Regions from separate parts of the Microcoleus sp. Z1_B2 genome, predicted to be linked through region 2. Evidence: riboswitches for the same ligand, from Rfam matches in the RefSeq annotation. Region 2 holds a riboswitch; the other holds the start of a gene.
What was found. Region 2 has a riboswitch for cobalamin ahead of QT984_RS13765 (DUF1636 domain-containing protein). Riboswitches for the same ligand answer to the same signal wherever they lie in the genome.
Positions count from the first base shown of each region.

Region 1: it holds a riboswitch for cobalamin, as region 2 does, so the genes downstream of both, QT984_RS11240 (hypothetical protein) here and QT984_RS13765 (DUF1636 domain-containing protein) in region 2, are expected to answer to the same signal.

Region 1 is NZ_JAUBOQ010000015.1:89,449-94,756, forward strand. Features, by position in the region: gene QT984_RS11230 (ABC transporter ATP-binding protein) at 1-783, opposite strand, end outside; gene QT984_RS11235 (methyltransferase domain-containing protein) at 1,013-1,879, opposite strand; gene QT984_RS11240 (hypothetical protein) at 1,899-2,339, opposite strand; cobalamin riboswitch at 2,458-2,602, opposite strand; gene QT984_RS11245 (Uma2 family endonuclease) at 2,646-3,221, opposite strand; gene QT984_RS11250 (ABC transporter substrate-binding protein) at 3,642-4,460, opposite strand; gene cbiQ (cobalt ECF transporter T component CbiQ) at 5,280-5,308, opposite strand, start outside.
Region 2 is NZ_JAUBOQ010000020.1:34,061-39,368, forward strand. Features, by position in the region: gene QT984_RS13755 (GTP-binding protein) at 1-304, opposite strand, end outside; gene cobW (cobalamin biosynthesis protein CobW) at 543-1,577, opposite strand; gene QT984_RS13765 (DUF1636 domain-containing protein) at 1,844-2,254, opposite strand; cobalamin riboswitch at 2,277-2,423, opposite strand; gene clpX (ATP-dependent protease ATP-binding subunit ClpX) at 2,572-3,951, opposite strand; gene cynS (cyanase) at 4,311-4,754, opposite strand; gene QT984_RS13780 (transposase) at 5,308-5,308, shown strand, end outside.

The DNA.
Region 1 (5,308 bases), on a different contig from region 2:
ATCGTCTGTTGGAAACATCGCCCTTATTTGCTCGATTAGCTCGATCGCCAGCGGTACGCCAAGCTGCAATTGTTCCAAGACATCCCGCTGAGCAAAAACGGTTTCCGGTGTTCCTTCTAAAATCAATTTTCCTCGATCCATTACAAACACCCAATCAGCCCAGCGGTAGATGAAATCGAGGTCGTGACTTGCTAAAAGGATAGTGGTTCCGGCGCTGTGAATTTGTTGAAGTAAACCGATCAGTTGTCGGGTGTGACGCGGATCGAGATAGGCGGTAGGTTCATCTAACAGCAGCAGTTTGGGCTTGAGAATCATGATATCGGCGATGGAAACCCGCTTTTTCTGGCCCAAACTGAGATTGTGAATTGGTTCGCGGGCGAGTTCGCTTAGATCGAATTGCTCGATCGCCTGCTGCACCTGTTGAGCAATTTCGGATTCTCTCAAGCCTAAATTGTACAATCCATAGGAAATATCTTCTTCTACCGTCGAAGCTACTAATTGATGTTCGGGATTTTGAAAGACGAGTCCGATTTGTTGGCGCAGTTGCATCAAAGATTTGCGATCGTAGCGCAAGGGTTCACCGTGCCAGCGAATCATTCCCTGTTGCGGTTGATATAAGCCATTTGCTAACAGAAAAAATGTGGTTTTGCCACAGCCATTTTGACCGATCAGCCCGCACCGTTTCCCAGCGGGAACTTTGAGATTTAAACCCTGAATTGCCACTCGCGAACCGCAGGGATAGGAGTAGGAAGTGCGATCGAATTCGAGAATCCATTCAGACATATTTGTTATTTTTTATTTTTTGTTATTTGTTATTTTTTATAGCCTTCCAGGCTCTGCCTGGGAATACATACCCGGAGGCTATGCCTCCAATTACCAATTACCAATTACCGATTTCAATTGTATAGCAATCCTTGCAGGAGTCGTAAACTTTTTACCCCACCCCAACCCTCCCCTTATCAAGGGGAGAGAGTAAGAAATTCACAAATGATTTATAATTGCTAAATTTGTGTCAGTCTCGATCAGATTTTGCCAACTGCCAAAGTTGCATTTCATAACAGAGATGTTGCTCAAAAAGTTGACTTGCCTCCAATCCTTCAACCACCAGCTTCTTGAACCAGCGACGAAATATCCAGCGCAGGAATTTGTGGACGGGGGGAACTGTAATCGCAATCAAATCTGCAACATAAATCATTGTATTTAGTCCATATCGGCGGAAAGTATCGACATACAAATCGATTGTTGGCAAAATATGGGCGGAAATATCCTCAGTTTTTACTAAAGTGAATCCAGCTTGCTTTAATGCTGCATGAAGTTCCGTAACAACATGACAATTAGAGAACATTCCCTCTTGATAATTAGCATCAGATCGCAGCATATCAGCCAGCAAAACGTAACCGCCGGGATTGAGGATTTTGGCGGCACCGTTAGCAATATCAACAGCCGACATATACTGGCTACTTTCGCTAAAGAGAATAAGATCGTAGAAATGGGTTGCTTTGAAGTCTTCAAACCTCGTGAGGTGGAAGATTGCCCGATCGCGCGTACACTTAAGAAAGCGCTGTTGTTGGAAAGGATCGGGTGCGACCCCTTCGACTGCAAAACCTCGATCGAGCAAATAAGCCGCATTTCCGCCAATCCCGCAGCCCACATCGAGTATCGTATGAGTGCCTTTGGGGATTGCATCTAACAGTTTTACAGTATAAGCTTGCTGAGCGACGCGCAATCGTGCGATCGTGAGTTCGTCAGCGGGCACAGGTAGGGTTTCCCAATAGCCGTAGTGAAGGTAGGGCGAATCTGTCAAGCCCAAATAGTAATTAAGCGCTGCATTTTGGTAGCGAGTTACTTTAGAAATTTCGATAGATTTTGGCTGCGACATTGGGAAAATTTAGTAAGTTTTAGGATTTAGGGCTGAGTTGAAATTCTTCCCAGCGCTTGCATACCTGTTCATAGCACTCAACCGGAGAAATTGCCAACTTTTGCAACAAATTGATATCAATGTGACCGTGGGCGATCGACAAAAATATAATTGCTTCCTTGGGTTCGTAGCTATCAATGATTTGGAGCAGATTTGAAACAGTATTTTGCTCGATTTCTAGTTGTTGCAAATAAACGGTTGCCTCCAAGTCGGAAATAAATTCCAGATCGTACTTGATAGTATCTACGCTCCAATTCACATAGCCGTTAATGGGAGTATTGATTTTGCAAGCAACCAAGCCTCGTCCTTGATGCAAAAAGCCATTCCAAGCGGTATGTCCGATCGACAAAATATTCTGATGAATAAACAAGTTTTGCCAGTAGCCAAAACTACCCTGCCAAACACTATCTTCGATTCGCATTTTTTTAGTTTCCCGCTGCCTAAAATTTCGTTATTGTCGATCGGGAAACGGAGCACAACAGCAGATTATTTGTAAAAATATTGAACTCACCATCATCCATACCTCGCAGATGAAAAACATGATTGTAAACAAATCGGCGGGCATCCTGACTCAGAGATGCAATGCTCTCATTACAGTTGCGGGACAGCGCCGGATTCGCACCGAACTTTCCCCCTTACGTCTGATGTGTGTTTTTCATCAGAGCCGATCGATATACGGGGATATTACCACTATTTGGGATATTTGACAAAAAAAGCCGTGTGCCTATTAACCAAACTCAATATTTTCATACAAATCAGCCAGCGAAATCTCCACAGCAACAGATGTTAAACTCAGCCGATCGCCCATACAGCTATATTCCGAAAAAATCCACTTATTCGCATCAGTTTTAGAATATTGCTCCACCTGTAGCCGATATTGGTCGATTAATAAATACTCCTGAAAACTAGGAATACTGCGATAAGCAGCAAACTTTTCATCGCGATCATAAGCTTTGGTACCTTTAGACAGCACCTCAGCAATTAGCAGCGGATTAGTAATTGTATCCGTCCGTCCAGATTGCATCTCGATCGGGCGCGCTACCACCATCACATCCGGGTAAGTATAATTATTAAGCTGCGGAACCCAAAGCCGCTGATCCGAACTAAAAGTCCGATATGGTTTCCCTTTTAACGCCAGTTTCAGCGCAACAACTAAATTAGTGGTAATTTCATTGTGATCCGGTGTGCCGCCAGCCATCAGAACAATCTCCCCATTGATAAATTCATGCCGATCCAGAGAATTGATTTCTAATTCTAGATATTCCTCAGCGGTGTAGGTTTTGGTTTCAACTTGCGCGATCATACACAACGCTCTCCTTTAATCTACTCATTTCAGTTTATCTTAAAAATCCTTAATTATAGGGATGATTTGTTATCTTTATTTCGATATTATTTGGATACCGCAGCTTCGGCTACGCATTCCCACGAATAGTCTGAGAAAAAGAAAAAGCCTGTAGGGGCGGGTTCGCCAAAAGCTTTCTCATGGTGCAGACAGGTTAAATAAACCCGCCCCCACCCCACAAACTAGCCCTTTATTAATAAAAATGATGCAAAATATGAGTCCGATCGCACTTAGGAAACTTATATTATGTCCGATCGATCGCGCATAATACATAAGCTGGGGCGGGTTTTTGAGATTGTCGGTTTTTGGCAAATATTGTTGGTGAACCCGCCCCTACAGGAATCATGGTCAATCGACTGGACATGATATTACTTAACAAACTTACCGCAGCGGGACAAAGTTATAGCCAGTGCTTCCTCCTTGTTTAACTTGCACTAAAATCGGCTTCCCAGCCCGATCGCCCGTGGGCAAAAACTTCACATCCTCGCTCGATCCTGCTGTTGAAAAACTCCGATTTCTGAGTGCTTGTTGCAACCCTTCCCGCGTATTGCTTTGCCGCAAGCCAGCGATGACAGCTTGAGTCGCGTCAAAACTCGTTGCTGTTCGCCAATTCACAATGCCTCCCCAACGCTGGCGGGCATTTTCTGGGAAACGGCTACCGGGATTAGTTTCAGGATGCCAGGGAACGGGCAAAACAATCCCGTCAACGTCTTTTTGTCCGTCTTTTAAAGTTTGAAAGGTGTAGAGCGTAGTGCTGCCGTAGAGTGGCAATTTGCCTCGATTGATGCGAGCCAGAGAAATGGCACGGTCAATGCGATCGATGTGGGGCGCTACCATCAATCCTTGTGCACCTTTGCTGACAGCATCGGCGATCGCACTTTCGGGATTAAAAGAGGGTAAATAAAAGTCGCAAACAGTGGGAACTAATTTGCCACCAGCAGCAGTAAGAGATGCCACAAATTCATCTTTAAATGATATGTTATCCGGTGCTTGGGAATCATAACAAACCGCAATATTAGTTTTGGCTGCTGTTTTCACTCCATATTCTGCTAAGGGAGCTGCCATTAAGCTAATATTGGGTACTGTCCGAAAGATGTAGCTGCCAAATCCTGATAGATTATTGGCAAAGCTCGTCTGGCGCTCCGGGTGCGATCGTTGCCGATGTAGATGTAGATGTAGGTCTATTTTAATTTTTGGCATTCAATAAACCGGGAAGGAACTTGTAGGCGCCCAACCAAATTAAGCCGATGGCAATAATAAAAATAATGGGGGGCGGGCTGTTGTTTTTGTTAGTATCTTGATACAGAATTTTTTCTATTTATTTTGATACTGTAATTATTCATTCAACTAATGTTCACGTCAATTCATATAATTCATTAATTAAGTTCATAAAAGTCATACAGCACTTTCCAGGTAAGTGAAGTACAGAGAAACCGGGTTTCTTGAATCAAACCGGTTTCTGGCGAGAAATCCACAAGAAACCCGGTTTCTGGGGTGTACTTTATAAACCTGGAATCCGCTGTATTTGTAATAGCTGTTGCAAGAAGTGCGATCGCCCTTATTCAAATCCGGCCCGCTAAACTAACGAGAATAGGAGAATTATCAACAATATTCCTGGAGGCGCGGGTGTTCAGAAACCGGGTTTTTTGCGAGAATACTTGGTTACAACTCACATCTTGCACCATTCTCGCTTAACAGGCTTTCCGGCCTGTTCCACAAGAGATAAATTTTCTTGTGGAACAAGCCGGAAAGCCTGTTCATAAAAAGATTATTGAGAATGCTGCAATATCTCAGTTACAACCCGCAGATTCTGTAAAAACCCGGTTTCTTTGATTGTGATGCGTAACTCCCGTTGATATTAACCACCGCCACCGTCACCGGCACTAATCGTGAATATCATGCAGGACTTACCCACTCCGACCAAAGAAACCGGGTTTTTTACGAAAAGACGCGTTAGATCGCAGATTAGGTCAAAAAACCCGGTTTCTGACCCCCATTCGTCCAGGAATAACAATAAATTTAGCGTTGAAGTACCGCGCTTAACAAAG
Region 2 (5,308 bases):
CTGTGGTTTCGATGACTATGTGGTCGAATTTGTCTCGCCGCTTCATCAAGTTGCCGATAATCCGAATTAAATCGCCTCGCACTGTACAGCAAATGCAGCCGTTGTTCATCTCGAAAATTTCTTCGTCGGCATCAATTATCAGTTGGTTGTCGATGCCTACTTCGCCGAACTCGTTGACGATGACTGCAACTTTTTTGCCGTGTTCCTCTGTTAAAATTCGGTTCAGTAGCGTAGTTTTGCCTGCACCCAGATAGCCCGTGAGAACGGTAACAGGAACTGATTCGATCGCCCCAGCACTCACCATACTTGACCTCGATTAGTGTACAATGATAACCATTATCGTTATTTTACACCAAACTTGCTGGTAGTAGCAAGTTTATTAAAAAATGTTAAGAGTTTTTAACTACAGGAATACGCAGTCTTTGGTTCAGGGCTTACCCATAGGGCTAGAAACCGGGTTTCTACGAGTTTTGGAAGAACGAGAAATATAGGAAGAAACCCGGTTTCTGAGGTCAGCGTGTGTGGCTAATGACTGATGACAATTAATTGTTAATCATAGCTGCAATTCGATCGCGCTCTAACTCTCGACCGATCAGCACTAATTTGGTTTGACGGATCTCGGAAGATTGCCAAGGGCGATCGTAAAAATATTCTATCCGAGAGCCCACACCTTGCAACACCATCCTCATCGGTTTCTTGGGAACCGCCACAAACCCTTTAATCCGATAGATTTCCTCCTGCTGCATCAAGGATTGCAGTTTTTTCACCAAAGCTTCAGGTTCAAATTCGCGATCGGCAATAAAGTAAGTCGAGTTAATATCATCATCGTGCTCGTGTTCCTCCTCAGTGTCGTGGTGACTTGGGCGAGACTCCAAATCATCCTCAACCGCCGCATTAAATCCCATTAACACATCCGGGTTAATTTCGCCACCTTTGCAGGGCACAATTTTCACACTCGGACGTAACTCTTGCTGCAACCAGCTTTGGACTTTCTTGTGAGTTTCCACATCTACGCGATCGACCTTCGTTAAAAGTACCATATCGGCACAGGCTAACTGGTCTTCAAACAATTCCTCGATCGGAGTTTCGTGATCTAAACTATCATCAGCCTGCCGCTGTGCCATCAAAGCATCGATATCACCGACAAAAGAACCGCTAGCAATAGCTTCGCAATCGACAACAGCAACCACACCGTCTACAGTAGCACCCGTGCGAATTTCCGGCCAGCGAAAAGCTTGAATCAAAGGTTTAGGAAGTGCGAGGCCCGAAGTCTCAATTAAGATACAATCTATTTGCTCTCTACGCTTCAACAATTCCTGCATAGTGGGCAAGAATTCCTCTTGAACAGTGCAGCAAAGACAACCATTTGTTAGTTCAACAATATTGCTGCTGACATTTTCTTCTTCGTCGCAAACTTGGCAATCGCGCAGCAGTTCTCCGTCAATTCCGATTTCGCCAAATTCGTTAACCAGAACAGCAATGCGGCGACCTTGATTATTTTGCAATAAGTGGCGAATTAAGGTAGTTTTACCGCTACCAAGAAAACCAGTGATGACAGTAACAGGAATTTTGTGCATTGATAATTTAGTTGTTGTACTGTGATTGAATATCTTTCAATTTTGGGTCAGTCAATTGCTGACAGGAAACTCGTTAAACCGACATTCCGGCAGGGGTTTAAACCCCTGCCTCAAAGCGAAAGTCCTCTCAAGAGGACTAATGAGTTTAAATTTTTTATTCTCAGTCCTCTTTAGAGGACTTTCGCTATTAGCCAGGGACTTAAGTCCCTGGCGGATTGGTGGTCTTAGTTATCGCCGATGGGCCGAGCATGGTAAGGAGAAAAACTCTAATTTGGTAGTGGTGGAATCTTTGCTAAAACACCTTTTTTCAGAGCTTGAGGACGCTCAGACCAAGGCAACAAACCGTCTGGTTTAGCATAGTATTGACCCGCGCATTCGAGTACCGCCTCGACGCTTTCCGACTCATTTGCTGGTAAATCGCCAAACAGATAAGTGTACTTTCCAACAGCAGCAAAAGACACCGCACAAGAGTGACTACAAGCACTCATGCACTCAACCTCTTGAATCTCAAACTTATCAGAAAACTCCCAATCTTTAGCGAGTTGCGACAAATTTTCCATAAATTGTTGACCGCCGCTTTTACCTTCGCGCTTGCCGTTTTTCCAAACACTAGCGCAAGCAGTGCAAACAAATAGACTGTGCTTTGTGCGTACAGCCGTGTTAATTCCATCCATCATCCGTACCTCGCAGATGCGTTCAAAAGTGAGTTATATATCGGCGGGCATTCTGACTTGAGAAACCCCAAGGGTTTCATTACAGTTGCGGGACAGCGCCGGACTTGCACCGAACTTTCCCCGTTTCCTCTAACGGCTGCTCCCCGCTAGAACCGATCGCGAAATCACATCATACCGCACTTACCGCCAATCGATTTTAGATTTTAGATTTTAGATTTTAGATTTTAGATTTTAGATGGGAGAAAGCGAGCCCAGGGATAAATCTGGGGGCTGGTTTAGTAGTTTGTAGGATGCGCCACAAGCACCCTACAGATTACAAATTATGCAGTTTCGTGCTGCCGCCATGCGGGATGCCACAGCAATTCAGCAGTCGATCGCTTCTCGACCATTTCAGGAGTAATCATACAGTTAGCCACATCCTTGCGAGAAGGCAACTCGTACATCACATCCAGCATTAACTCTTCTAAAATGCTGCGGAGAGCTCTCGCGCCAGTTTTACGACGATAGGCCTCTTGAGCGATCGCCCGTAGCGCTTCCGGCTGGAATTCCAACTCCACGCTGTCCATCTTCAACAGCTTTTGATACTGCTTCACCAGCGCATTCCGGGGCTCGGTCAATATCTGCATCAAAGCTGCTTCATCCAGGGGCGAAATCACCGTCACCACCGGTATCCGCCCCACAAACTCAGGAATTAAACCAAACTTGACTAAATCGTCCGGCTGTACCTGCTGCAAAATATCAGCGGCCCGCTTATCCTTCGCCGGCAAAGTTGAGTTGGTGTCGCTTTCTGTTGGCTGAATAAAGCCCAAGGATTTTTTACCCAAACGCTGTTCAACTATTTTTTCCAAACCGACAAAAGCACCGCCACAAATAAATAGAATTTTGCTAGTGTCAACTTGAATAAAATCTTGGTAAGGATGTTTGCGGCCGCCTTGCGGGGGCACGTTAACCACTGTTCCTTCCAACATTTTTAGCAGCGCTTGCTGCACTCCTTCTCCCGATACATCTCTAGTGATCGAAGTGTTTTCGCTTTTGCGAGCAATCTTGTCAATTTCATCAATATAAATAATGCCCCGCTGCGCCGCTTCCACATCAAAATCGGACATTTGCAACAGCCGCAGCAAGATATTTTCTACATCGTCGCCGACATATCCAGCTTCTGTCAGTGTCGTCGCATCAGCTACGGCAAACGGAACTTCGAGCATTTGCGCCAAACTTTGCGCTAACAAAGTTTTGCCACAACCTGTGGGTCCTACTAGCAGGATGTTGGATTTTTGCAATTCTACATCGCTGTCAGGGGAAGACTTGTCGCTATCTTTTACTTGGTCAACGCTCAAGCGCTTGTAGTGGTTATAAACTGCTACAGAAAGGACTTTTTTTGCTGAGTGCTGGCCGATGACGTGGTTGTCTAAATGCTGCTTAATCTCTGTTGGTTTCGGAATTTGACCTAAAACAATTTTCGATTTATTCGATCGACCTGGGCGCCTGGTTCCTTGTCCCTGAGACTCTCGCACCTCTGATTGGGGAATCTGTTGGCCAATTGTTTTACTGGAGTCAAAGAACTCCTCCTCTAAAATTTCATTGCACAGTTCCACGCATTCATCGCAAATGTAGACGCCGGGCCCAGCTATTAACTTGCGGACGTACTCTTGCGACTTGCCGCAAAAGGAGCATCTGAGATGGGAGTCATATTTTGACATATTTGCCTCTTACTTTACGGTTGCGGTTGCTTGTTTCGACTGGGGAAGTTGCCGCGGGAGTTACCTTAGCTGTGCCCTAGAGGGGTTTCCCGATCGGACACCCAAGCCAGTCAGTCGATTTTAGATTTTAGATTTTAGATTTTAGATTTACTCCACAGATGAATTTTGGAGCTGAACTAGGGTCTAAAATTTGGGGCTCTGCACGACTTAAGTCGGGGGCTTGTCTCGGTTTTTTGGCGCAGTCAAGCTTCGCGATCTCTGTTTCTAAGTTAACACTTTTGAGGCTTTAGTGATTAGTCATGAGTCATGGGAGCCAATTTTAATTTTTCATTTTCACTTGAAAATAAAGCCGCACGGGCTTACCATTTTTTGTATTCCAAAAATTTTCCCGACATAATTATTTTCACTCGATCGCCTTTTGGGTCTGCTTCTTTCTCGACATCCAAAGTAAAGTCGATCGCGCTCATAATCCCGTCACCAAATTTTTCGTGAATCACTGCTTTGAGTGGCATCCCGTAAACCTGCATAATTTCATAGAAACGATAAATCAGCGGGTCAACCGGAACCGAGGATTCCAAAGAACCTTTTAACGGAGGTTCACAGAGAACCGCAGCCGTCTCGCTATCTAGTCCCAAAGCCGATACAATTTTCTCGGCTTCATCTGCTGATGCGGTAGCTTGACGGTAAAGAACCGCCGCAATCCAAACTTCGTCGCGCCCCAAAACTTTTTCCAAATCTGCAAAACTAATTCCCTTAGCTTTTTTAGCAGCCAAAAGCTTTTCTGTAATTCCTGAAATTGCCATTAAATATTCTCCCCTTCACTTCAGTGCCAGATGTGCAATATGTCTCACATTTTGGGGATTTTGTCAATACCAAATTGATAAAAAAAATCAAATTGATAGCTCGGAACTTCAGCAAAAGCTGGTCTCGTCTACCCCCACAACTCATACAATTTGAGATTTGAGATTGGAAATGTTAGATTGGCAATGACTGATGACTACCAGGGTTGAGAGCTAGTCAACAGTTGCATTATTTTTGCCAACTCGTATCACAACCGCTAAATCCTAAAATAACTCCTAACTGCCCAGGGGCAATCGTACAGTTGGCAGTATATGTAACAAAAGTTACACACGCCAAGGCCTTCGGCATTCGGCAAACGGGTGAATTTTGATCGTGCTAGCCTGAAGCTCAATCCTCGCTCACGCAGCCAAAGCCCCTTTACCACTCAAAATCGGCAACTGACAAAAGTATTGTAAAACTTCATTGAGTTTATAAGCAATTATAAACAATAATGGTATTCTATTGTTGTGAGTGTTGAACAAGGAATACGCATCGCCCAAAAAACGCAACTCTCAAA